Roseivirga sp. BDSF3-8: one gene and its partner. The main gene of each other region encodes a partner of the protein of the gene in region 2 in a complex. Links are inferred from orthologs where the notes say so. Each region holds a gene or a part of one and is shown on either strand. Other genes may lie near its edges.

Region 1 (11,626 bases), 1.7 Mb from region 2 along the record:
TGATAGCCTTACTTATCTATCAGGCCTGTACTTTTTTCCTGGCCTCAGACCTCTCGTACAGATCCACTACAGTAGGAGCGGCAATAAATATGGAAGAGTAAGTACCTACGAGTATACCTACAAACAGGGCAAAGCTGAACCCTCTGAGTACCTCACCACCGAAGATCAATAGGATAAGCACCACAATAAGGGTGGTTACTGATGTGATCACGGTACGGTTGAGGGTACTGTTGATGGCAATATTAAAGGTAGACTTGGTGTTATTGCCTACACGCTCGCCGAGGTATTCACGAATACGGTCAAACACTACCACGGTATCGTTGATGGAATAACCGATGATGGTAAGAATGGCGGCTATAAATATCTGATCTACTTCATAGCTGAATCCCAGCAGGCCGGCTATGGCAAAAGCAGAAAGCGTAAACAGCACATCGTGGAACAGGGCTACGATGGCACCCAGTCCAAACTGCCACTTATGGAACCTCACGTAGATGTAGAAGAAGATGGCTACCAGTGCAAGCAGGCCAGACTCCCAGCTACTGCGTTTGATATCGGAGGCGATAGTAGCCCCTACTTTGCTTGAGCTTGATATGGTAAATGAATTGGCTGCATCATCAAGAGCATTTCCATTGGGAACGAAGGTCATCCCTGTAGCCTCGGTAATACCGGCCACGAGGCGGTCTTCTACCAAACCATCTGCCTCCTCACGCTCATCATCGATAAGGTAACTTGTGGTTACTTTCAGCACATTGCTGCTGCCGAACGTTTTCACCTCCACACTCTTATTCTCAAAATCATCTGTGAGGTCTACTTTCAGTTCAGAAGGAACCACAGGCTGCGTAAAGCTAACCACGTAAGAGCGACCTCCTGTAAAGTCAACGCCGAGGTTAAGACCAAAAACACCCAGTACGATCATACCAATAAGGATGAATGCACCTGAGAACATGTAAGCCTTCTTTCTTATACCGATGAACTCGATATTAAGACCTGCCAGCAGTGATTTGCTGAACGGAGTGGCAAAAGAAATTTTGCTGTCATCACCTTTCTTCGTCATCCATGTAACTATCACCCGGGTGATAAATACGGCTGAGAAGAATGAACAGAAGATACCGATCATCAGGGTAACGGCGAAACCTTTAACAGGTCCCTGGCCAAGTACAAACAGGATGATGGCAATGATAAGGGTAGTCACGTTGGCATCTATGATAGAGCTGAATGCCTTCTCATAACCAAGCTGGATAGCCCGCATCTTATTTACGCCATTTCGCAGTTCTTCACGGATACGCTCGAAAATGAGAACGTTGGCATCTATCGACATACCGATAGTAAGTACGATACCGGCAATACCCGGCAGGGTAAGTGATGTACCGAGTGAAGGCTGAGCAAGGATACCGAGTATAAAGAGTACGTTGAACAGCAGGGCCACATTAGCAATGATACCTCCTTTGCTATAGTAGGCGATCATGAACAGGATCACGATACCAAGTCCGGCAAGAATAGAGATCACGCCCTGAGCCTGAGCCTGCTTGCCGAGTGTAGGTCCTACGACGGCTTCTTCTACAATACGTGTAGGAGCAGGGAGTGAACCGGCCTTCAGTACATTGGCAAGGTCTTCAGCTTCTTCTATGGTGAAGTCACCTGTAATCTGGCTGCTGCCACCGGTGATTTCACTCTGTACTACAGGAGCAGAGTAAACGTAGTTGTCAAGCACGATAGCAACGGCTCTGCCGATATTGGAAGCAGTAAGGCGCGCCCAGTCTCTAGTACCGGCAGGGTTCATACGCATGCTGATGCCCGGATTACCTGTGCTGAAGTCGATGCTGGCATTTGATACGGCATCACCTGTAAGAGGGGCTTTGCCACCACGCTCTGTTTTGATCGCGTACAAGCGGAGGGCTTCCATTTGGTCCTCGTCGCCTTCAGCCCCCATCTCGATTGGCTTAACCGCCCAGAGAAACTTGATATTACGGGGAATAAGAGACTTTATTTCATCTCTTTTCAGTATTCTGTTGATCTTGCTGGTGTCCTTCACTTCGTAGTAAAGGCTCATCTGATCAGAATAAACAAGGTTACGGAAGAGGGCTGACGTATTCTGATTCAATGCACTATCAGCAGCCACGCTGTCTGCCTGGGCAAGCTGGGACTCTAGGTCTTCCTCACTAAGCTCAGATGTATCTCCCTCCGTGAGAGCTTCTTCTTCTGCGCCGGCTTCGGTAAGCTCTGCCTGAGGCTGATCCTGGAGCATTTCCTGGATGTCTTCTTCGTTTACTTCAGGGGCGTCAGTTTCTTGCGTTTCACCTGTGGCTCTGGCAAGCTTCTCTTCCTGCAGCAGCTTCTGGTTTATTGAAGAAAGCACAGCACTCACTTCGTTCATATTCTGTACCTCGAAGAATTCGAGCTTGGCCACTCCCTGGAGGAGCTTACGGATACGCTCTTTATCTTCCACACCGGGTAGTTCCACCTGGATACGGTCGCTGTTAGGCAGGCGCTGTATGTTTGGCTGGGTAGTACCGGCACGGTCAATACGTGTACGCAGGATCTGGAATGAGCGGTCAATAGCCCCTTCTATCTCCTCGTTAATAACAGAAAGGATCTCCTGGTCGGTAGACTGGAAGCTAAAGCGGTCGCGGTTGGCGGCGTTGGCAAATACTTCTGCGAGTCTGCCGTCGGGCTTCTCTTCCTTATAAGCTTCGTAGAATAGTTCGGTGAATGGCTCCTCACTGGTGCGGGACATTTCACGGGCACGCTCGATAGCGGCATTGAAAGCAGGATTCTGCGAGTTATTGGCCAGGCCACGCACGATCTCTATGGGGGATACCTCAAGTGTTACGTGCATACCACCCTTAAGGTCAAGCCCCAGGTTTAACTGGTTATTCTCAATATCCTCAAAGGTATAGCCTGCACCAAGGAAGTTATACACTTCTGTACGGCGGAGGCTGTCCAGGTAAGCCTGTCTTTTTTGATAATCAATACTGCCTGATTCTGTAGTGGCATATTCTGTAGCCTCGTCAATAAATGAGCGGGCGACAAAGGTAAAATGCAAATAGAATAGGCAAAGGGCCGTAATAATTACGGTCAGCGTTACAATTATGCCTTTATTACGCATTGGGTATACGTTTTAAATAAATAGATGAGTAATGTTATTGTAAGATGTATAGCCCGTGAGCTACACGATAGAAGGTACCGCTATCTGAAAAGAGAACGGAAAGGATGCTACTAGGGCGCGTTGGGGGAAATGATGCGCCTGAATAAGGTTTTAAAATAGACCTGTGTGGCCGGTGCCACCATACGGGGCAGGGGCGGCATGGAAAATTCTATTCGGGGAAGGTTAGCCACAGCCAGTGCGGGGAGCACATTAATGTGGAAAGGAGCTACCGGCAGGGTAGCATGCAGGGCAGAAATAACTTCCTGCTCTTCTCTATCCTCAGAGAATGGCTGTTTGTCGTCAGCAGAATGATCCTCCTGCGTGCTGACAGAAGATACCACACCGACCTGATCACCGAAGCCCTGCAGGGCGGTGAAGGAAGGACCTGCACCGGTGATGAACACCAGCATAAGGGCGGCTACCTGCCAGACGATGGATATGGAAAATTGTTTCCGCATAGTTGAAGTCGCGAAATTAGGGAATTAATAACAATATTCCACTTAATTACTTATTGACTTCTATAAACTTGTTTACATCCTGTACTTTACCAAGGATGATTATGATGTCAGTTTCATAAAGCACGGTATCTCCTTTGGGAACACCAATGATGTGCTCTACCTTGACTACCTCACCTTCTTTTTCTTCTTCGTAAATACGCTTGATGGTGATCAGGTTGAGGTTATACTTTTCACGTAAACCAACTTCGCTTACTGTTTGGTTCACTACACGGCCAGGGGTGTTGATCTCGACAATCTCGTAATCATCAGGCAGAGGCAGAAAAGAATGCATATTTGGGTGCAATAGCATCTCGGCCACTGTTTTACCTACCGTATCCTCGGGGCTTAATATTTCCTTGACACCTACCTTTTCCAGGATCATCCGTTGCTGCGCATTGGCCGCCCTTGCAATGAGCCGATTAATACCCAGTTCCATGAGGCGTACTGTAGTAAGTAAGAGGCCTTCGAAGTTTTCTCCTATGGCCACAACCACGGCATCCATGTCCATGATATTCTGGGCCTGCAGGGCCTTAACATCTGTGCTATCCAGGGCCACGGCATAGGCTACATCATCCTTCATGGCTTCTACTTTATCCAGATGGATATCGATAGCCAGGACTTCTGCGCCCCGACCGGCGAGTGTCCGGGCGATGGAGGTGCCAAACTGGCCCAATCCTATTACTGCGAATTTATTGGTCATATCCTGGAGCGTAAAAAGGTCACGAGCATATCGAGCGAACGGTCGAAGGCATCGTCGCGGTTATTGGGCAGGATAACATCTGCCTCGTACTTAAATGGCTTAATATATTTATCAAATGTAGGCGCCACATGTTTCTCGTAGCGATAGAGCACGTCCTCAAGGTCATAGCCTCTTTCGTCCCGGTCACGGATGATCCTTCTCTTAAGCTTTATGTAGTCACGAGCATCAATAAACACCTTAAGGTCAAGTAACTCTGATACCTCCGGATAGTAGAATACGAAGATTCCCTCGACCACAATGATGGGGGCGGGCTTGAAAATAAGCTTTGAGGGGGTGGCCTCAGGGTTATTGAATGTATATTCTTCCCGCTCTACGATGACACCTTGCTTGAGCTTACGAATATCGTTAGCATATTCCTCATGATTGATGCTATGAGGGGTGTCAAAGTTCTGGACGCCATTCTCATCCACAGGTTGCAGATGACGTGGCCGGTAGTAATTGTCCTGGCTGATAAGGCAGACTTCATCAGAGGTGAACTTACCTATCAGGCTATTGAGAAAACGGGTCTTTCCACTGGCGCTACCGCCTGTAATGCCAACAATGTAGGGATTATGGCCTTCCTTCATCAGAGGATTATTTCTTCTTTTTAAGGAATTTGATAAGTTTAGCCACGGCGAGAGCCCTGTGGCTGATATCGTTTTTTTTGCTGCTACCCATTTGGGCAAAGGTCAGTGACTCTCCGGAGGGAACAAAAACGGGGTCGTAGCCAAAGCCTGCTGTCCCTTTCTTTTCATCAATGATCTCCCCTTTAATGCACCCTTCAAACTGCCTGAGCTTCCCATCGATGATAAGGGAGATAACGGTCCGGAACTGGGCGCGGCGGTCTTTTTTATCTGCCAGCCTTTCGAGCAGCTTACGGATGTTGGCCTCATTATCACGTCCGGGTCCGGCATAGCGGGCGGAATATACGCCCGGCTCACCATCAAGTGCGTACACCTCGAGGCCGGTATCGTCTGCAAAGCAGTCTACCCCATAGGTTTGATGCACGTATTCTGCCTTTTGGGCACTGTTCCCTTCCAGGGTCTTCTGAGTCTCTGCCAGCTCCTCGTGACAGCCGATATCCTGAAGGCTCAGGATATCGTACTCATCACCGAGAATATCACGGATCTCGTCGAGCTTTTTCTGGTTATTGGTAGCGAAGCAAATCTTCATAATCAGAATTACCTGACGCTAATTAGATGGACTTCGAAACCAATGATTGTATAAGGAGGAATGGGACCTCCGCCGGTGCTACCGTAGGCCAGGCGAGAGGGCAGGAAGAAGGTACCTGCACCGCCTTCGTTCAGTTTTAAAACGCTGTACTCGAACCCTCTTATTACTCTCCCTTCGCCAATGACGAACTCGAGTGGCAGGCCATTTTCGTTACTGTCAAAGACATTGCCACCTGGAAAGAAGCCGGTGTAGCGCACGCTTACGGTATCGCCTTCCCGGGGGGCGGGTCCTGTGCCTACAGAATCGATATAGTAGCGCATACCACTGGTATCGCTCTGGTAGGCAATATTTCTGGCATCCAGAAAGTCCTCGATGGATTGTACCTCTTCTGCGTGAGTAGGGGGAACAAAGGGTTCAGGGTCATCGTCATTAAGACAACTGAACAGGGCGAATGGCATGATAGCCAGAATATATAGCAGTGATTTTTTCATATTCAACAAACGATCAAACGTCCAAATTTACATAGTATACGACAAATAAAAAGCAGGCACAGGGCCTGCTTTGGTATTTAATGCGTTTTTGTATACGCTTAGTTCGCTGTATCGGTGTTTTTCTTTACTTCGGTCACACTCAGCTCAAATACAAGAATGCTGTTAGGACCAATCTGTGCGCTGCGTCTCTGATTTCCGTAAGCCAGGGCACTAGGGATAATAAGGGTGGCTTTATCGCCTTCGCTCAGGTAGCCAATGCCTTCGTTCCACCCGGGGATAAAGCGGGTTATGCCATACTGCAGGCCGATGGGCTCATAAGGTCTGCCTTCCATGAAAACGCCTGCTTCGCGGGCGGTCTCTTCAATGCTGGAATCAAATACGGTACCGTCAAGCAGGTAACCTGTGTAGTTGATCTTAACGCTGTCGCCTTGCTCAACCTCTGGGCCGTCACCTTCTTCGGTGATCACGTAGCGAAGTCCTGATTCGGTTTTTTCCAGGCCTTCCATGTTGTTCTCAGCAATGTATTCTTCAATGGCGGTCTCGTCCTTTTGGGTCTGCTCGCGGCTCATGCGCTCAGCGTACTCCTGCTGGTCGGCTACTTCTACCAGGCGAATGTTAAAGGTGATGTTCTCTTCGGCTTTAACGGTATCAGGAAGCTGATCCATGTTAAAGGTCTTTTTGAAGAAGGTTTCGGCACCGACTTTAGCCTCTACGCTATCGCCTACCTGCATCATACTGATGATTTCTTCAATACTTCCTTTCTGGCCCATCATGGTAGAGTCATACACCATTACGGTATTACCATTAGGCATTTCGCTGCTGCTGAAGAACTCATCTCCATCATCAGCGGTATAGGCAAACTTCATTACCACTACTTTACCATGAGAGGGGCTGGCGCCTTCACCTTCTTCGATGTACTTGTACTGTACACCGCTTTCGAGTGTTTCATACTCTTTGGTATCGCAAGATGTGGCTGCGGCCAGGGCCATAACGGCAAATGCGGCCTGTCTGAAAATTTTATGCATGTTCGTTGATCGGTTTTCCGTTTTGCAATAGTTGGTCTTTGTAGTCATCCAGCAGGCTCTCGAATTTTTCTACTGTTTTTTCGAGGCTGTCATCGGATTTGCCACCGGCGGCATTTTTGTGTCCTCCGCCTTCAAAATGGGCCCGGGCAAACTTATTGACACTAAAGTCACCCACGCTTCTAAAGGACATTTTAACGGCTTCTGTACGGTCGATGATAACAGCGGCCAGGGTGATTCCTTCAATACCGAGCGCATAGTTAACAAGGCCTTCGGTATCACCGGTCTTACTATTAAAGCGCTTTAGCTCTTCGGCAGATATGGCGAAGTAGGCTGTACGGTATTCGGGTAAGACGGTAAGCTTTTCGTTAAGGGCATATCCGATAAAACGCACCCTGTCCAGGCTATTGGTATCGTAAATGAGTTTGGATACTTTGCTCACATCGGCCCCGTACTCCATAAGGTCAGCAGTGATGATGTGCACATTGCGGGTGGTATTAGGGTGCTTAAAAGACCCGGTATCGGTCATGATACCTGCATAGAGGCAATCGGCTATGTCCGGATCGAGGAGATCTGTCTCTTCCATATCACGGATGAGCATATAGATCAGCTCGGCGGTGGCGGCGGCTTTCTTATCCCATTTGCTAAAGTCAGCAAAATCTTCCGGCTCTTCATGATGGTCTATAAGGACCTTGGTAGCGGAAGCATTGCGAACGAGCTCGCCGAGCTCATTGATACGATGGAGATTAGAAAAATCCAGGCAGAAAATGGCTGTAGCCTCTTCTATAAGGCTGGCCGATTGCTGCTCGTTACCCTCGTTGAAGACGATCACTTCATCATTTCCCTTCATCCAGTGCAAAAAGCGGGGATAATCTGTAGGGGTAATGACGGTTACGGAATGGCCTTTCTTCTTCAGAAAAGCAGCCAGCCCTAACGAACTGCCCAGCGCATCCGCATCCGGCTTGTGATGGGTAGTGATAACGACTTTCTGAGGTACGCTTAAGAACTCTTTAAAAGATGCTAAATTTTGCATTGGCAATAACCCTTTTTTGACAGGGGGGTTGACCTCAGTGAAGTGCAAAAGTGATAATAAAATAGATAAAAACAAAAGCAGGCCGGCCTGACCGGGGCTGCTGAGCGCTTTTTGCCTTCACTCTTAATAATTAAATATAAATGCTATTTTTGCGGCCGTAAATACGGTTTTTATTCCAAAATTGACTCAACATGGCAGGAAACAGGACATTTTCTATGATCAAGCCTGACGCTTACGAAGCAGGCAATACAGGCGCGATCCTCAAAATGATGGAAGAAGCAGGCTTCCGTATTGTTAGCATGAAGCTTACCAGACTTACGGCAGATAACGCCGGAGCCTTCTATGCAGTTCATAAGGAGCGTCCATTTTATCAGGATTTGGTATCTTATATGTCCAGCGGTCCTATTGTGGCGCTGATCCTTGAAAAAGACAATGCTGTGGCGGACTTCCGTAAACTTATCGGAGCTACTAACCCTGCTGAAGCAGAGGATGGCACTATCCGCAAGCTGTTTGCCAAGTCTATCGAGGCTAATGCGGTACACGGATCTGACAGTGATGAGAACGCAGCTATCGAGGGTAGCTTCTTCTTTGCTGAAACGGAGAAGTTCTAATCTCCGGTATCGGAAAGATTAATTAATTGCCGGTATCCCCGTGGGTGCCGGCTTTTTTTGTGCCTCCGCCGTTATTTGCTTTCTCTTCCTTCCGGGCTTTGAGCTTATCTTCTTCTGCCTTTTTCTTAAAAAAGACTCTGCGTATCCAGCGGGGAAGCACGAGGGCTCCGAGCAGGAGGTAGAGGTAGTAGGTGAATAGTCTCCAGAGGATGTTGGTGCCGATGGTATAGTTGCCGAGGAAGTTCTCAAAGAACACGGGGAAGGCAAGCTCGGCGGTACCACTGCTACCGGGGGTAGGTGAGAAGAGCATAACTATCCAGAGAATGATCTGCCGGGCGAAAATGGTGAGGTGACCATTGAGGTCGATGCCGGCAAATGCGGACATGAGCGCATTGAGAAGGATGTACCTGGCTGACCATATAAAAATGGTGAAAAGGGAGATCTTAAACCAGTAGGCAAAGCCTTTACCTTTGAGCTGGGCGCTTGCCATGATAATTTCGTTGCCGTGCTCATAGGCTTTGTAGCGCCACCTTTTTAACAGGCGGTTGCTGGTAAGCCGGATAAGGAGCCACTTGAAGCCGCGTGGCCTCACAAAAAGGGCGAAGGCCATAACGGAGGTGTAGAAAGCGATAAGGCTGTAGCTGACGTAAAACACGGCCTTAAGGTTAATGCCGAGCTTGGCTATGGTGGCTACTTCCGGAAATATGTCGCCTCCGGTAACGAGAAGAATGAGGGGGGCAGCGACGACAAAGAAGAGGTTATCGAAGATGGCGGTGACCATAACGAAGGCGAGGGACTTGCCGAGATTAAGGCCTTCCTTATTCATAATAAAGACGGCAACGGCGGTACCGCCTACCACGGAGGGGGTAACGGCGGAGGCAAACTCCCACATAATGATGGTGAATACGCAACTACCCCATGAAAGCTCTTTGCCGGTAATGGTGCGAAGCCTGGCGACATAGCCTGCATCCCGCATGAACAGCACCAGAAAGGCCAGTATGATGGGGAGGGTTTTGGCATTGAGGACGAGCCTCAGGTCTTCCACCCGGATGGATTCATCGCTGGCAAAAAGATAGAACACTATACCCACACCGATAACGATCGGTATCCATACATTTTTAGGGTTTAATGTCTTGAATATCTTCTTAGAGTCGATGTCCATTTAGTGGGCAAGTTCCTTTTCAGGCTTTTTTATCCAAAAATTATTGAAGCCCTCGCCGAGCTGAATAGTGATCAGACTTAACTGCACGAGCTCCAGTATGGCCAAAAAGTTAAAAATGACGGCGATCTTATTGGGGATCTTTTCAATTACCTTTTGAAACGGAACGGGGTCATTACCTTCCACCTGGTTCAGAATAAACTCCTTTTGCTTTTCGATGGTGTAAGGGTATTGTACTACCTGGTGCACCGGCCGGTTCTGCTCATCCTCATACCGCTTCATTACTTTAAGGTATGTTTTCAACAGCTTAAAGAGGTCTATGTTTTGCAGTTCGGCCTCAACATTGGAAAGTTCGCTGAGGGCGCGCACCTCTTTGATGACGTTACCCCTCTTTTCGGCATGGAGCATGTTCTCTTCCATGGTGGAGAGCTCCTTTACTATCTCTTTGTATTGCTTATACTCCAGGAGGTGACGCACGAGCTCCTCGCGGGGGTCTACTTCGTTACCTTCTTCATCGAGAACGGGCCTTGGCAGCAGGGTTTTGGCCTTAATACGCATAAGGGATGCGGCGACCAGGATGAATTCACTTGCTACCTCGATATTAAGTGATTCCAGATGGTGAAGGTAGTCAAGGAAGTCATCTGTGATTTTAGAGATTGGAATATCGTAAATATCAAGCTCATCCCGCTCTATAAAGAAGAGGAGCAGATCGAAGGGGCCTTCGAAAAGAGGTAACTTGATCTCAAAACTCAATTCAGGGAATCTTTTTTACGATTATTGCCGTTTTCTAAATTTCAAAGATATTATGAAATTGCTTAGGAAGCATAGCGAGTGAAATTTTTTATGTAATTTTGACAATGCTGGCAATCCGGAAAAGGGCTTGTCAGCGTATTTTTTAAGGGCAAACATTTCACTTAGGCGAAGGTTTGTTTAATTATTGCACCAAAAAAGGTATACATGCTTATTGAACCCGGTAAGCTGCTGGCCCAGGTAGAGACCCCGGAAGATCTCCGGAAACTCGACCGTTCGCAACTGGTTCAGCTTTGCGAAGAACTAAGGCAGTACATTATAGACACCGTTTCCGTATACGGAGGCCACTTTGGCGCCAGCCTTGGCGTGGTAGAAATGACAGTGGCACTGCATTATGCCTTTAATACTCCGGTAGACCAACTGATATGGGATGTGGGCCACCAGGCTTACGGCCACAAGATCCTTACCGGGCGAAGAAACGAATTTCACACTAATCGTAAATACAAAGGTCTCAGCGGCTTTCCCAAGAGAAAGGAGAGCGAGTACGATACATTTGGTGTAGGGCACAGCTCTACGTCCATATCGGCCGGCCTGGGTATGGCGATAGCTTCTCAGTATAAAAAAGACGACCGCCAGCATATTGCTGTGATTGGTGACGGCGCTATGACGGGGGGTATGGCCTTTGAGGCGATGAACCATGCGGGGGTGAGCAATACGAACCTGCTTATCGTGCTGAACGATAACTGCATGTCGATAGACCCTAATGTAGGGGCGCTGAAGGATTACCTGACGGACATCACGACGAGCCACACGTATAATAAGGTGAAGGACGAGGTGTGGAACCTGCTGGGTAAGATGAGCAAGTTTGGCAAAAGTGCCCAGGAGATAGGCTCAAAGGTGGAGAGCAGCATGAAGAGCTTTCTGCTGAAGCAGAGCAACCTCTTCGAAAGTCTGAACCTGCGCTACTTTGGCCCGATAGACGGTCATGATATAGACCACCTGGTAA
Region 2 (12,883 bases):
GGGAGGACCCTTCGGTTCATAACGACCCTGAAGATGTACGGCAAACAGCCCTTAGAATGGGGGCAAATTTGGTTGCTTATGCTTTTATTATTCAGTAAAAGGCATTTTCATTGGCGATTAGGGTTGAGAATTTAAGAAAAGAATTATTTTTACGGCTTAACAAATATTTTATCTGTGGTAATCATCATCTTTTTCCTTTTGCACTGGTACCTGTCTCTGTTTTGTCAGAGCTTCTTTCTGCATAGGTACGCAGCTCACAAAATGTTTACGATGACACGTAACTGGGAGCGCTTTTTCTACATGTTCACCTATGCCTGCCAGGGCAGCAGCTACCTGAGCCCCAGGGCTTATGCTATCCTGCACCGGATGCATCATGCCTACAGCGATACTGAAAAAGACCCACATAGTCCTCACCATGCCAAGAACCTCTTTGACATGATGTGGAAGACTAAAAACATTTACAATGCTTACCTTCATGAGAAGGACAAGGCTGAGCCTCGCTTCCTTAAGAATGTTCCTGACTGGAAGAAGATGGACCGCGTGGGCGGGTCTTATGTAAGCCGTATCCTGTGGGGTACCTTATATGTAGCTATCTACTTCTTCAGCATTACGGTCTTTGAACTACCTTACACACACTGGGCCATGTACTTCTTATTGCCTATCCACTTCCTGATGGGCCCTATTCATGGTGCTATTGTAAACTGGAGCGGGCATAAATACGGGTACTCTAACTTTGATAATAAGGATAAGAGCCGTAATAGCCTGATACTGGATATACTGATGCTAGGTGAACTGTTCCAGAACAACCACCATAAGCTTCCCAGTCGTCCTAATTTTGCTGTGAAATGGTTCGAATTTGACCCTACTTATCCTGTCGTTCGTATTCTTCACGTATTCCGGATAATACGGCTTCAGAAGGCATAAAGGAGCTATTAAGCTCTTAATCAGGGCCTTGCCCTACGGACTAACCCCGGGCTTCTCAAAACAATTTTGGGAGGTCCGGGGTTATTTGTTTGTAATAGGAGCCTAATTAACGATTTGATAATCAATCATTTAATGAGCGCAATGAGACTTATATATTCATATAAAAAGAAATTTTTGATGATGCTGCCTGCCATGGTATTTGCCTTTTGGGCAGTAGCCTGCAATGATGTGGAGGATAAAGCTGTGTATGAGCAGGACGGAGACTTGCACACTGAATATGAGACGATGAACGAGGAGCCGCACTATCAGAAAACGGAGTCAGAATATACTCCCTTTGATGATAGTAATACGGCAAAGGGTGGTGAGTCGGTCAACGAGGAACTGGTGGATGAAGACGGCAGTGAAATGGAGAGTTCTACAGGAACGGAGCCAACTGCTACGAGTGAAGAAGATGATAATTAAGAATAAACGCTCGAACTCTTTAAATTATTTAAAGTAAATGAGCCACAAGAGGCTGTCCTAAACACGGGGCAGCCTCAAGTTTTTTGAGGGGGTACTTTATTCATTAATTCTATCTGATAGTCGATTATGGCTCTCCTGGTTATGGTGAAGGCTTTGACATATGTATTTTTAAGCAATACTATCACGGAGACAAATATTTCTAAATTTTCGTTATAGATGATGCCATTTCCATAATACCTCATGGGCTTTTCCAGGTAATAATTTATAGCCTCTTTTTCAGCTTGTGACAGGAAACTGGTAAATGTTTCTTCCATAGAGAGGCTGGTGAGATGCTCTTTTAACCTGGGTTGAAGTTTTTCTACTTCGATAAATGCATTTTGCAGTTCCTTTTCGGTTTTAGCTTCCTGCACCATATCAACTGTTCTATCTAATCTCTCTTCAAGTTCTTTTTGATCGTGGTAATACTCCTTAAGCCTGAACAGTTTGTCATATATGATCGTGAGGTTTTCTTCCTGGTTATATTCTTTTTCTAAATGTAGAAATGCCCGGTAAACCTGCTGATCATTACTAGTGATCTCTGTTTCCAGATGCTTTGCCTTTTCACCTATAGCAGCGGCAAGCTTACCCGCATTTTTGTGGTGGTACTGCTCCCCATCATAAAAGAAGTATTTTACAGGGATGTCTCTTTTACTAATGTGGGTAAGGGTGTTTATATCCTCTGTCAGAGCAGTATATTTCATCCTTTTCTCCACCTTGTCCTTTGCAAATAATTGCTCAAAATCAGGATATAACTGTGTTGCAGGGGGGATATTAAGGTCAAACCTATGTGGCACATATCCGTCATAGTAGTAATTATACCGTTCATCGTAGTATCCACTATCAGAAATCAATTTTGCCAGTTCATCAGCAAACTCATGCTCCTCCCATATTACCTGTTCCGGAGTATCTGGTTCTATGCCTACTCCATACCGGTAGGTAAACATTTCCTCATAGTGCTCCAGGTTACGAAAGAGGGAGGGGGCTGTTTCTTCTATATTTATTTCGCTTACTATGTTGAGTTTCTCAGCCTGACTGATCCGCTTAAGGTCATCCGGGTGACTATCCCATGGATTCAAAATCACAAGGCTTTGGTGGCTTATACGCCTGATTTCATCCGGGTCTGGCTGGGGTAGTCCATTTACCAGGGGGTAACCGTTGAAGCGTGATAATACTTTTAATCCTATCTTTAAGTCTGTATAGATATTGCTCGATGCTACTTTTTCTCCAGCTTTTACGCTGTAAAGCTCAATGATCTTTTGGAGGGTATATTCAGCTAAACGGGACCTTAAATTTAAATTGATAAAAGGCCGGGAACCAGCAATATGAATACTTATTTCATCTGCCCTCAGCTCATTTTCCCTGGAAAGTGCGAGACAACTTTCAGCCATATACCCGTGAAGCTTTTTGAGCACCCACTCTATGCCTCTTGCCAGAAACCCGGTAGCCTGACTAAGCAAATTATTTACCCTGTCATCTTCACCGAGCTCTTCCAATCCCATATAGTAATCGGCGTTATCATAAAGTAACTTGTATGCCCCCTGTTCTATCAAATGTGTATATATCCCAATTTTGAGGTTAGCCTGTGAAAAATGACCAAATTCATGAGCCAATAAGGATTTAAGCTCCTGAACTGTACATGTATTTATTAATCCGACTCCTACAACAAGGCTTTTTTTTACAGGCAAAAACAAGTGCCAGAAGGATACAGGAAAGACTATAGCGGCATAGATATCAGGAGAGAGAAATACTTTATGTGGCATGGTGGTTTTAGCCTCATCAGATACTTCTCTTAATAAAGCAAATAGCTCAGGTTCATCACTTTCAGTAACCTCCGGCAGGTGACCTGTTTGCGGATAATGTTTTGCGAATACGAACCTGAGTGTAAATACAAGCACTGCGATACTGAATATGACTAATAGAATGGCCCCACAGATGGTGAATGCAGAGGGGTATGTGCTTACAGCCCAGATAGAAATTGCCACACAACCTGCTACAAGTGTAAATGCTGCTAATGAAAGGAGTACATACGCAATGAGAAAGAGACCTATGGACCACCGGGCTTTTGTGGTTAGTTTTTTGATATTGGCGGACCGGACAGCAGTGGTGTTTAAACTCATGTTTTTTTCTTTAAAGGCAGGCAGGCTTTTATTGCTCAAAAGATATAAAAAAATCCCTGCCGCTATATGCACCAGGGACTTATGTATATCAAAACAAGAAGGGGGTTAGTACTTTTTCCGGATGATTTCCCCCATGATGAAGGCTTTCCTGAACTCATGCTGGTCGTGCAGGGCATGCAGGATGTCTGCATGGCTGCCTACTTCATCATCATCATCATCCAGGTGGACTACCTCAAGGGAAGAGCGTGTGCGGTCGTCCAGTGACACCAGTTCATCAAGCTTTTGGGCCTTCTGATTACCCATCTCGTTGAGTGACGTATACCGGCTGCTTTTATTGGCTGGCTTTACGTGCTTGTCCTCTTCCGGTTTGCGGTGGTCAGGGTCTACATCAAACAGTTTACGCCTTTTTTGCCTATTCTGAGAGGTGTTCATGTGGTCTCTGTCATCCACTTCCTCTTCAACAGGGCGCTGCTGCCGCGGCTGTTCTTTCTTCTTCTCACCAAGTACCTCCCCTAGTATTTCTTCCAGATCAAAGCCTTTGGATCCTGTGTCGGTATCTTTCCGGGCTCCTTTGCCTACGACGGGCGGCTGTTTGGCTTCTTTTTTCTTCTTTATGGCCTTCATGATCCCGTAAATGATCATAAAGGCTATGTATATAAATATGCCGAAATTATCCATCGCCTCTAAATTAACATAATTTTTTTCCGGTTGGGTGGTAAGCTTGATTTTTCGGCGCTTGGGGCTCTGCAGAAGTCGGGTAAAATTGCTGAGATTTTATATTTTTGTAGATTGCTTAATTACCTAAATCCTGTGGCGGTATGGAGTTGACACGACTGGAGATCAAAGGCTTCAAAAGTTTCGGTGACCGCGTTGTCATTAATTTTGATCGCGGTATTACGGGTATAGTGGGCCCTAATGGCTGTGGCAAGTCCAATGTGGTGGATGCCATACGGTGGGTGCTGGGTGAGCAAAAGACGAGAATGCTGCGCTCGGATAAGATGGAGAATGTGATCTTTAACGGTACACGGAACCGTAAGGCGCAGCAGTTGGCAGAGGTGTCTCTAACATTTAATAATACGAAGAACATACTGCCTACGGAGTACACGACGGTAACCATTACGCGCCGCTATTACCGCACTGGTGAGAGCGAATACCTGCTCAATGGGGTGGTGTGCCGCCTGAAGGACATCACGAACCTTTTCATGGACACGGGTATTGCGACTAACAGCTACGCCATCATCGAGCTGAAAATGGTGGATGATATCCTGAATGATAAGGACAACAGCCGCCGGCAGCTATTTGAAGAAGCGGCAGGCATCAGCAAATTTAAGACGCGCAAAAAGGAAACGCTGAAAAAGCTGGCCGATACGGATGCTGACCTGGACCGGGTGGAGGATCTGCTGTATGAGATAGAAAAAAATATGCGGAGCCTGGAGCGACAGGCAAGACAGGCGAAGCGGTATTTTAAACTGAAGGAGGAGTATAAATCCTTTAGTGTAAGTCTGGCGCTGAAGAATATTGAACGCACCCGGGAAAAAACCCGGGATATTCAAAAAAAGCTGGAAGGGGAAAGTGACTTGAAGGTGAGCCTGAGACGCCAGGTGAGCGAAAAGGAGGCTGAAATAGAAAAGGTAAAGGCCAGCCTGCTGCAAAAGGAGAAGCTGCTAAGCGGCCGGCAGCGTACGCTGAATGACCATGTGGCGAAGATACGCCAGATGGAGAGTGATAAGAAGATCAAAAATGAGCGGCTGAGGTTTCTTTCGGATAAGGCGGACAACCTGCGTGACCAGATAGAGCAGGATAAGAAAAGTAATGAACGGGCTCACTTCAGTATACAATCTCTGAGCCAGGAGAAAGAGGTGGCTGAGAAGCAACTACGTGAGACGGAAAACCTGCTGGAGGAGTATACTGAGGCTTATGAGGATCAAAAAAGTGTAACGAGCCAACTACAGGAGGAACTTAATGACCTGGCCCAACGCCAGCGCAGCCGCCAGGACCAGGTGTATCAGCTAAAGAAGAGCCTGGAAATAAAGCAGATGCAGCTAAGCTCGCTAAAGCAGGAACTGGAGCGTACGGCCTCTGACACGAGTGAGCAGCGGGCGAGCCTTGATGACTTTGAGGACAAGGAACAGGAGCTGCGTGAGCAACTGGATCAGCGAAATAGTGTGATCGAGAAGCTAAAGGCGCAGGAGGAACACTTGCAGGAGCGCCTGGAAAGCACGGAAAAAACGCTGGAAATGATCCGTGAAGAGCGGACGCAGCTAAACCGTAAGCTTGATGCGCGGCAGAATGAATATAGCCTTACGAAATCGCTGGTAGAAAATCTGGAGGGTTTTCCGGAGGCTATCAAGTTTCTTAAAAAGAGCAGCAAATGGGCGAAGGATGCCCCTCTCCTATCGGACATCATCACGTGTGAGGATAAGTACCGGGTAACAATAGAAAACTACCTGGAGCCTTACATGAACTACTTTGTGGTGGAAACGGAGGCGCAGGCTTACCAGGCGGTAAACCTGCTGAGCGAAGCAAGCCGCGGAAGGGCTAACTTCTTCATGCTGGATCGTTTTGACACGTTTAAGCCACACGCTCCTAAACTTTTTAATAATGCGATCCCTGCCACTGAGATCGTGGAATATGATGGTAAGTACCGTCACCTGGTATCTTATATATTGGATAAGGTGTACCTGGTGCAGGGGGATCGTGATGAGTTTCCGGATGATCCTGATTGCCTGTTTATCAGTGAAAGTGGCCGTACGATCCGCAGGCCCTTCAGTATAAGCGGTGGCTCGGTAGGCCTCTTTGAAGGAAAGCGCATAGGGCGGGCCAAGAACCTGGAGAAACTGGAGAAGGAGATCAAATCGCTGGAAAAGAAGCTGAGCGACATCCAACGGGGACAGGAGGAGAAGCAAAAAGAGCTTAATAGCCTGCGGGAAAGTACGGTAAAAACGCAGATAGACGAACTGCAAAAGGAGATCAACCGTATCAGTGAGAACTATGTCTCTATCCGTACTAAAAAGGAGCAACTGGCTGAAATGCTGACCAGTGCGGCTACGCGCCGTGAGGATATGCAGGACAAAATTGAGGTGCTAGTCGATGAGGTGGCTGAGCTGGAACCTAAGGTACGTGAGGAGCAGGAAGCGAGCACGGGGATGGATGAACGGGTGAACACGCTGAACAGTGAGCTGGTGGTACAAAATGAGCTTCTTACCCAGAACAGCAGCCGCTACAACCAGCAGAACATCCTCTTCCATCAGCAGCAGAATAAGGTGAACAGTGTAGAGCAGGAGATCAGCTTTAAGCAGGCGGCATTTGAAAGCAGCCGGGAGCGCCTTGAGAAAAACCAGGGCGAACTGAAGCGTACGGAAGAGGAGGTAAAGATACTGCTGGACCGCAATGAGGAGGGTGACGACCAACTGGTGGAAATGTACCACGAGAAGGAGAGCATAGAGGCGGGTGTAAATGAGGCGGAAAAGGACTACTATGAAAGCCGGGGGCAGATAGATAAGGTAGAAAAGGACCTGAGGGGATTACGCGACCAACTACAGAATACGGACACGCTGGTGATGGAACTGCAGCAGCAGATGAATGAGGCTAAGCTGTCACTGGCGTCGGTGAAGGAAAGGCTGAGCGTAGAGTTCGAAATAGACCTGGATAACCTGCCGGAAGAAACAGAGGAGCAGAAGGAGGCTAAGGAGGGCATGGGTGAGGCTGATCTTAAGGAAAGGGTACAGGACATCAAGCAAAAGATAGAGAAAATAGGGCCGGTGAACCCTATGGCGATGGAAGCCTATGAGGAGATCAGCGAACGGCACACCTTTATCAGCCAGCAGAAAAAAGACCTGCACCAGGCTAAGGACAGTTTGCTGCAGACGATCGATGAGATAGACACGGTGGCTAAGGAGAACTTTCTGAAGTCTTTTGAAGCGATCAAGGCTAACTTTATCAAGGTATTCCGCAGTCTGTTTACTGAAGAGGACGAGTGCGACCTGAAGCTGACGGACCCGGATAGCCCGCTGGAAAGCAGCATAGAGATCATGGCTAAGCCTAAGGGCAAACGGCCGCTAACAATTAATCAGCTCAGCGGTGGGGAAAAGACGCTAACGGCTACCTCGCTGCTTTTTGCCATTTACCTGCTTAAGCCAGCACCGTTCTGTATATTCGATGAGGTGGACGCGCCGCTTGATGATGCGAATATTGACAAGTTCAACAAGATCATCAAGAAGTTTAGCGAGCAGTCTCAGTTCATCATAGTGACGCACAACAAGCGCACGATGGCCAGTACGGATGTGATCTATGGGGTGACTATGGTGGAGAGTGTGAGCCGGGTGGTGGCGGCAGACCTTCGTGAAATGGCAGACCTGCCTGAGGAATAAACCCTGCGGACTAAAGGGAGATAGGCCTGATAGTGGAATCGGCGTGTTCTGCCCGGCGCTTGCGCGTTAGTTCGGGCACCAGGAGCACCATAGTCAGTATAAGAAATTGAATAAAGCCTCTTCTTGCACTGTGAACGGCATCGCGGTAGGCGTTCATGGCGTGATTCAGGGGAAGGTAGGTATGAGCTGTTGTCCGGAGGGATAGTATGTTGCCATGGTAATCAACTACGTCTCGTAAGCCATCTTTTTCCACAGACATATACAAAACATCCCCACTTCTTACTTCACTGGTAAAGGCGGCGGAGTCAAAATAAGTGGCCAGGCTGCTTTTAATGTAGACGGTACCATTGTGCTCCATGAGGTCCAGCACCACATCGCCGCTGGGCAGGTTTTGTACTCCGTCAAACTTAGCGCTGATCTCTGTGAGGTTATCATTGTCAGGTCTTACCCGGAACGCAAAGTTTATAAATGCCAGGATGGCAATAGTGAAGGAGAGGAAGGCAACGGCCCTTCTCAAAAAGCGCAATTTGGATAAATCCATTAAGTGGTAAGCGGATGTTATTATTTGAAGATAGGCAAATTTACTACTATTGACAATGCCGCAGAACACACATTGAACGAATATCTTACCTCTGGCCCTGTTTTTGTACATACCTGACTAATTTTACCTGGAACAGCAGGAGGGTTTTCTAACAGAACAGGCCCATTCCTTGTTGAATTTAATAAAAAAGCCTCTGGTGAAGGGGGATAGCCAGACAACCAAAGAGTATTATGAAACGACTGAAACGTTTACCGGTACTGCTAATAGCGGTTCTGATGTGCTTTTTACAGGCATGTGATAAAAATAATAACCTGAGCCTTTTCAGTGTACAAAACGATGTGGAGCTGGGTCAGCAGGTTTCACAGGAAATAGCCAATAATCCACAGGAGTTTCCTGTATTGAGCGAGTCTCAATACCCTGAGGCATATACCTACCTGGAGGGGATACTGGATGAAATTCTGGCGAGTGATGAAGTGGCTTATAAAGAAGAGTTTGCATGGGAAATTAAGATCATCCAGGATGATGATGTGCTGAATGCCTTTGCTACGCCGGGCGGATATATTTATATATATACGGGACTGATAAAATACCTGGACTCAGAAGATGACCTGGCCGGGGTATTGGGCCATGAGATTGCTCATGCGGACCTGCGCCATACGTCAAGGCAACTACAGCGCCAGTATGGTATATCTATCCTGCTGAGTGTGGCCCTGGGTCAGGACCCTGGCACATTGGAGCAGATAGCTGCTCAGATAGCTGGCGGACTGGCTGGCCTGCGGTTTAGCAGGGAGTTTGAGGAAGAGGCGGACAGCCGCTCGGTAGACTACCTTGCCGATACGGACTACGCGTGTAATTCGGCTGCTTCGTTCTTTGAAAAATTATTAGCAGAAGAGCAAAATAGTGGTACACCTGAGTTTCTGAGCACGCACCCTTCACCGGATAACCGGGTGGCGGATATTAACGCAAAAGCTGAGGACATTAACTGTGATACGACTCCGCTGAACCCTTCCAGCTACGATAATTTCAAGAATATGCTTCCCTGATTCTTAGAGGAAAGAACTTATCAAAATGGCTGTCTGTGTAATACCAGGCAGCCATTTATATTTTACCCTTGCCTGAAGAGGACAAAAGGGGGTGAATCACTAATGTAAATTTTCGTAAGTTTGCGGCACTAACGAACGAATAGCCGAATATGAAACGATCCGAAATAAAATTCGAGGTTGAACTAGACGATAAACGGGTACCTGAAAAGATATTCTGGCAGGCTTCGGAAAGCGGCATTACTGAGCTGACCGAGACCAAGTCTGTGAGCATAAGTCTGTGGGATCATGCCGCCAAGAACACGATGCGGATAGATCTTTGGGCTAAGGACATGGAGGTACGTGATATGAAGCGGTTTTATATCGACTGCCTGGGCGGCCTGGCTCAAAGCATGTTAAATGCGACAGGGGACGAGCTTATGTCGCAACAGACGAATGAGCTGGTGGAGAAACTGGCGCTGCACGTAGAAAAAGAAATAAAGGCGGGTAAGATCTGATCGCTGATCCCGGTATGATATTATAAGATCCGGCTCCGGAAAGGGGCCGGATTTTTTTATTTAATAGTATACCATCAGTTTCCATTTAGTTTCCTATTTCCCTTTTTATTCAAAAAAGAACGCCTGCAGCCGGTAAATGAGATAAAAAATGTATTTTAGATGATCAAAAATGAAGAATATTTAAAACAACCTATTATTGTCTGACAATTTTACGTAAGCCCATTAAATATGAAGAGAACTACTTACAGCCGCCTATTGGCGATATGGGCCGTTTTCATGCTCATTACCTATCAGGGATTTGGCCAGGGACAAACTATCGTTTCCGGCCAGGTTTCCGATGCTGAGACCGGCGAACCGCTTATCGGTGTGAATATTATCGTGAAAGGCAAGGTGCTGGGAACGGTGACGGATATACAAGGCAACTACCGCCTGAAAGTTAACTCTGCCCCTCCCCTAACCCTCGTTTATTCCATTGTAGGCTTCGAACCACAGGAGCTTGTGATAACTGATGCCGTTTCTGAGGGCATCAATGTGCAGATGTCCGAACAGGTATTACTGGGACAGGAGGTGGTGGTGTCTGCCTCGCGTGTGGAGGAAAACATTTTGCAGTCTCCGGTTTCCATTGAAAAAATGGACATCCTGGAAATACGCAACACCGCCTCTGACGACTACTACAAAAGTATAGGTAACCTGAAGGGTGTGGATGTTACTACGAGTAGTATCAACTTTACGATTATCAACAGCCGTGGCTTTAACGGTACGGGTAATACGCGCTTTGTGCAGTTGATCGATGGAATGGACAGCCAGGCGCCGGCGCTTAACTTTCCGGTGGGTAATCTGAACGGCCCTACGGAACTGGATGTGGAGACACTGGAATACATTCCAGGTGCCTCTTCTGCCCTGTACGGTCCTAATGCATTTAATGGTATCCTGCTGGTAAACAGTAAGAACCCTTTCCAGTACCAGGGACTGAGTGCTATGGCCAAATTTGGTTTGAATCACTTTAACGGCAACTCGCTGGAGCCGGAAAATCCGCAACCGATGTACACAGCGGCTATCCGTTATGCCAAGGCCTTTAACAATAAGTTTGCTTTTAAGGTGAACCTGAGCTATTCACAGGCAGAAGACTGGTATGGCACAGACCTTTCCGATCGCTTTCCTGAGCGCGGACCGAGTGACTTCGGAGCCGCCGTGCCTCCCGGTGGTGAGGGACTGTACGCAGACTTACCGGATAATGTACTCTCTACTTACTATCAAAATCCCGGCGCTAACCTGGTGCACGGCTATGGCGACGATGCCGCTATTGCCATGCCGCTGGTAGGCTTTAATGCTGAAGACCAACTGCGGGCAGCAGGTTATGGTCCTTATATTGACGAGGGTGACATTCCTAATGTGGTCGTGGCACGTACCCCGTACCTGGAAGAAAGTGTGGTAGACTACGGTGCAGAAAACTTTAAGGCTAATGCAGCTCTACATTATCGCTTCAGTGACAGGCTTGAAGGTATTGCCAACTGGAACTACGGTTTCGGTACCACAGTATACACTGGTGCCCAGCGTTACTCCTTGTCTAACTTTAACATATCCCAATACAAACTGGAGCTTCGCAGTGATAACTTCTTTGTAAGGGGATATACCACGCAAGAGCGCTCAGGTGATAGCTATATTGCTGACTTCCTGGCATTACAGGTGAATAATTCCTGGCAAAGTAACCCTGACTGGTTCGGAACATACCTCGGGGGCTACCTCGGATACCTGGAGCAAAGTGGCATTGCTCCGGGAACCAGTACGGCGCAGCAGCGCCAGGCTGCACACTGGGCTGCCAGGCAGATTGCGGATCAGGGAAGATTATTACCCGGCACTGCCGGATTTGAAGAAGCGGCTGACCAAATCAGGGACGAAGTAATTCCCCAGGGAGCCAAGTTTGACGATGCGACTAACCTGTGGCATGGTGAAGCACAGTATGACTTTAAGAACATTACGGATGCCCTGGAACTGCAGGTAGGTGCCAGCTACAGGCTGTATGAGCTTAACTCTAACGGTACCATCTTTGCTGACTCGGCTGGAAATGACATCACCATACAGGAATATGGCGGATATATGCAAGCCGGTAAGCGAATGTTTGATGATAAGTTCAAACTGACCGGCTCAGTGAGGTATGATAAGAATGAAAACTTCGACGGACAGGTGAACCCGCGTATTTCGGGAGTCTACACCTTAGGTGAAGGCACACATAATATTCGTGCGTCTTACCAGACCGGTTTCCGTATCCCTACCACGCAGGGTCAGCACATCAACCTGAGTACGGGTGCATTCCGCCTGATTGGAGGTCTCCCCCAGTACTACGAAGCCTATGACATATTTAATAACGCCTACACAGCGCGATCAGTAAATACATATATCGCCGCAGTAGCCGATTCCGGCACTACAGCAGCTCTTGTTGATCCTGCGAATATCGCCCTGCTCGAGAGAGCGGAATTCGACCCGGTGAAGCCGGAACAAGTACGGGCCTATGAAATCGGCTATAAGGGCCTGTTTAACAACAATCTGCTGATCGACTTTGCTTACTACTATAATCGCTACGATGACTTTATTGCACAGGTGCAGGTTCGTAAAGCTTCCGGTGATGTGGCGGTGAACGCAATAAATGCGCAGTCGCTGCTGAGTGGGTCGGATCAGAATACATTCCAGACTTATACGAATGTGGACCAGTCCATATCGGCCCAGGGCGCAGTATTTGGCCTTACATACAGTCTCATGGACGGTTATAGCTTTGACGTAAACTATAACTGGAACAGGTTGAATGACGCTGATGCGCTGGTGGAGCAGGGCTTCCTTGCTGAGTTTAATACGCCCGAGCACAAATTCAACATTGGCTTCGGAAACCGTAAGGTAA

Evidence for each region.
Region 1: the proteins of smc (region 2) and AB9P05_RS10200 are in contact, whole or in part, in a crystal structure (PDB 3ZGX), measured with the Bacillus subtilis proteins. The link is inferred for Roseivirga sp. BDSF3-8 from one-to-one orthologs.

What each region holds. Positions count from the first base shown.
Region 1 is NZ_JBGNFV010000001.1:2,453,787-2,465,412, reverse strand. What follows is about bases 8,749-11,626. They hold AB9P05_RS10200 (ScpA family protein), read right to left. Parts: upstream 10,624-11,626; coding sequence 9,874-10,623; downstream 8,749-9,873. Other genes in these bases: dxs (1-deoxy-D-xylulose-5-phosphate synthase), read left to right, coding at 10,828-11,626; AB9P05_RS10205 (lysylphosphatidylglycerol synthase transmembrane domain-containing protein), read right to left, coding at 8,749-9,873. Outside these bases: protein translocase subunit SecDF, read right to left, coding at 20-3,106; AB9P05_RS10245 (hypothetical protein), read right to left, coding at 3,217-3,603; AB9P05_RS10240 (TrkA family potassium uptake protein), read right to left, coding at 3,650-4,342; AB9P05_RS10235 (uridine kinase), read right to left, coding at 4,339-4,968; AB9P05_RS10230 (non-canonical purine NTP diphosphatase), read right to left, coding at 4,976-5,554; AB9P05_RS10225 (FKBP-type peptidyl-prolyl cis-trans isomerase), read right to left, coding at 5,563-6,045; AB9P05_RS10220 (FKBP-type peptidyl-prolyl cis-trans isomerase), read right to left, coding at 6,144-7,070; AB9P05_RS10215 (bifunctional oligoribonuclease/PAP phosphatase NrnA), read right to left, coding at 7,063-8,100; AB9P05_RS10210 (nucleoside-diphosphate kinase), read left to right, coding at 8,292-8,711; more of AB9P05_RS10205, read right to left, coding at 8,734-8,748. UniProt on the Bacillus subtilis protein: Participates in chromosomal partition during cell division. May act via the formation of a condensin-like complex containing Smc and ScpB that pull DNA away from mid-cell into both cell halves.
Region 2 is NZ_JBGNFV010000001.1:4,104,325-4,117,207, reverse strand. What follows is about bases 3,978-8,112. They hold smc (chromosome segregation protein SMC), read left to right. Parts: upstream 3,978-4,360; coding sequence 4,361-7,912; downstream 7,913-8,112. Other genes in these bases: AB9P05_RS17025 (hypothetical protein), read right to left, coding at 7,923-8,112; AB9P05_RS17035 (hypothetical protein), read right to left, coding at 3,978-4,184. Outside these bases: AB9P05_RS17055 (DUF4159 domain-containing protein), read left to right, coding at 1-98; AB9P05_RS17050 (acyl-CoA desaturase), read left to right, coding at 175-924; AB9P05_RS17045 (hypothetical protein), read left to right, coding at 1,066-1,386; AB9P05_RS17040 (M48 family metallopeptidase), read right to left, coding at 1,461-3,542; more of AB9P05_RS17035, read right to left, coding at 3,648-3,977; more of AB9P05_RS17025, read right to left, coding at 8,113-8,429; AB9P05_RS17020 (M48 family metalloprotease), read left to right, coding at 8,684-9,496; gliding motility protein GldC, read left to right, coding at 9,646-9,990; AB9P05_RS17010 (TonB-dependent receptor), read left to right, coding at 10,219-12,883. UniProt on the Bacillus subtilis protein: Required for chromosome condensation and partitioning.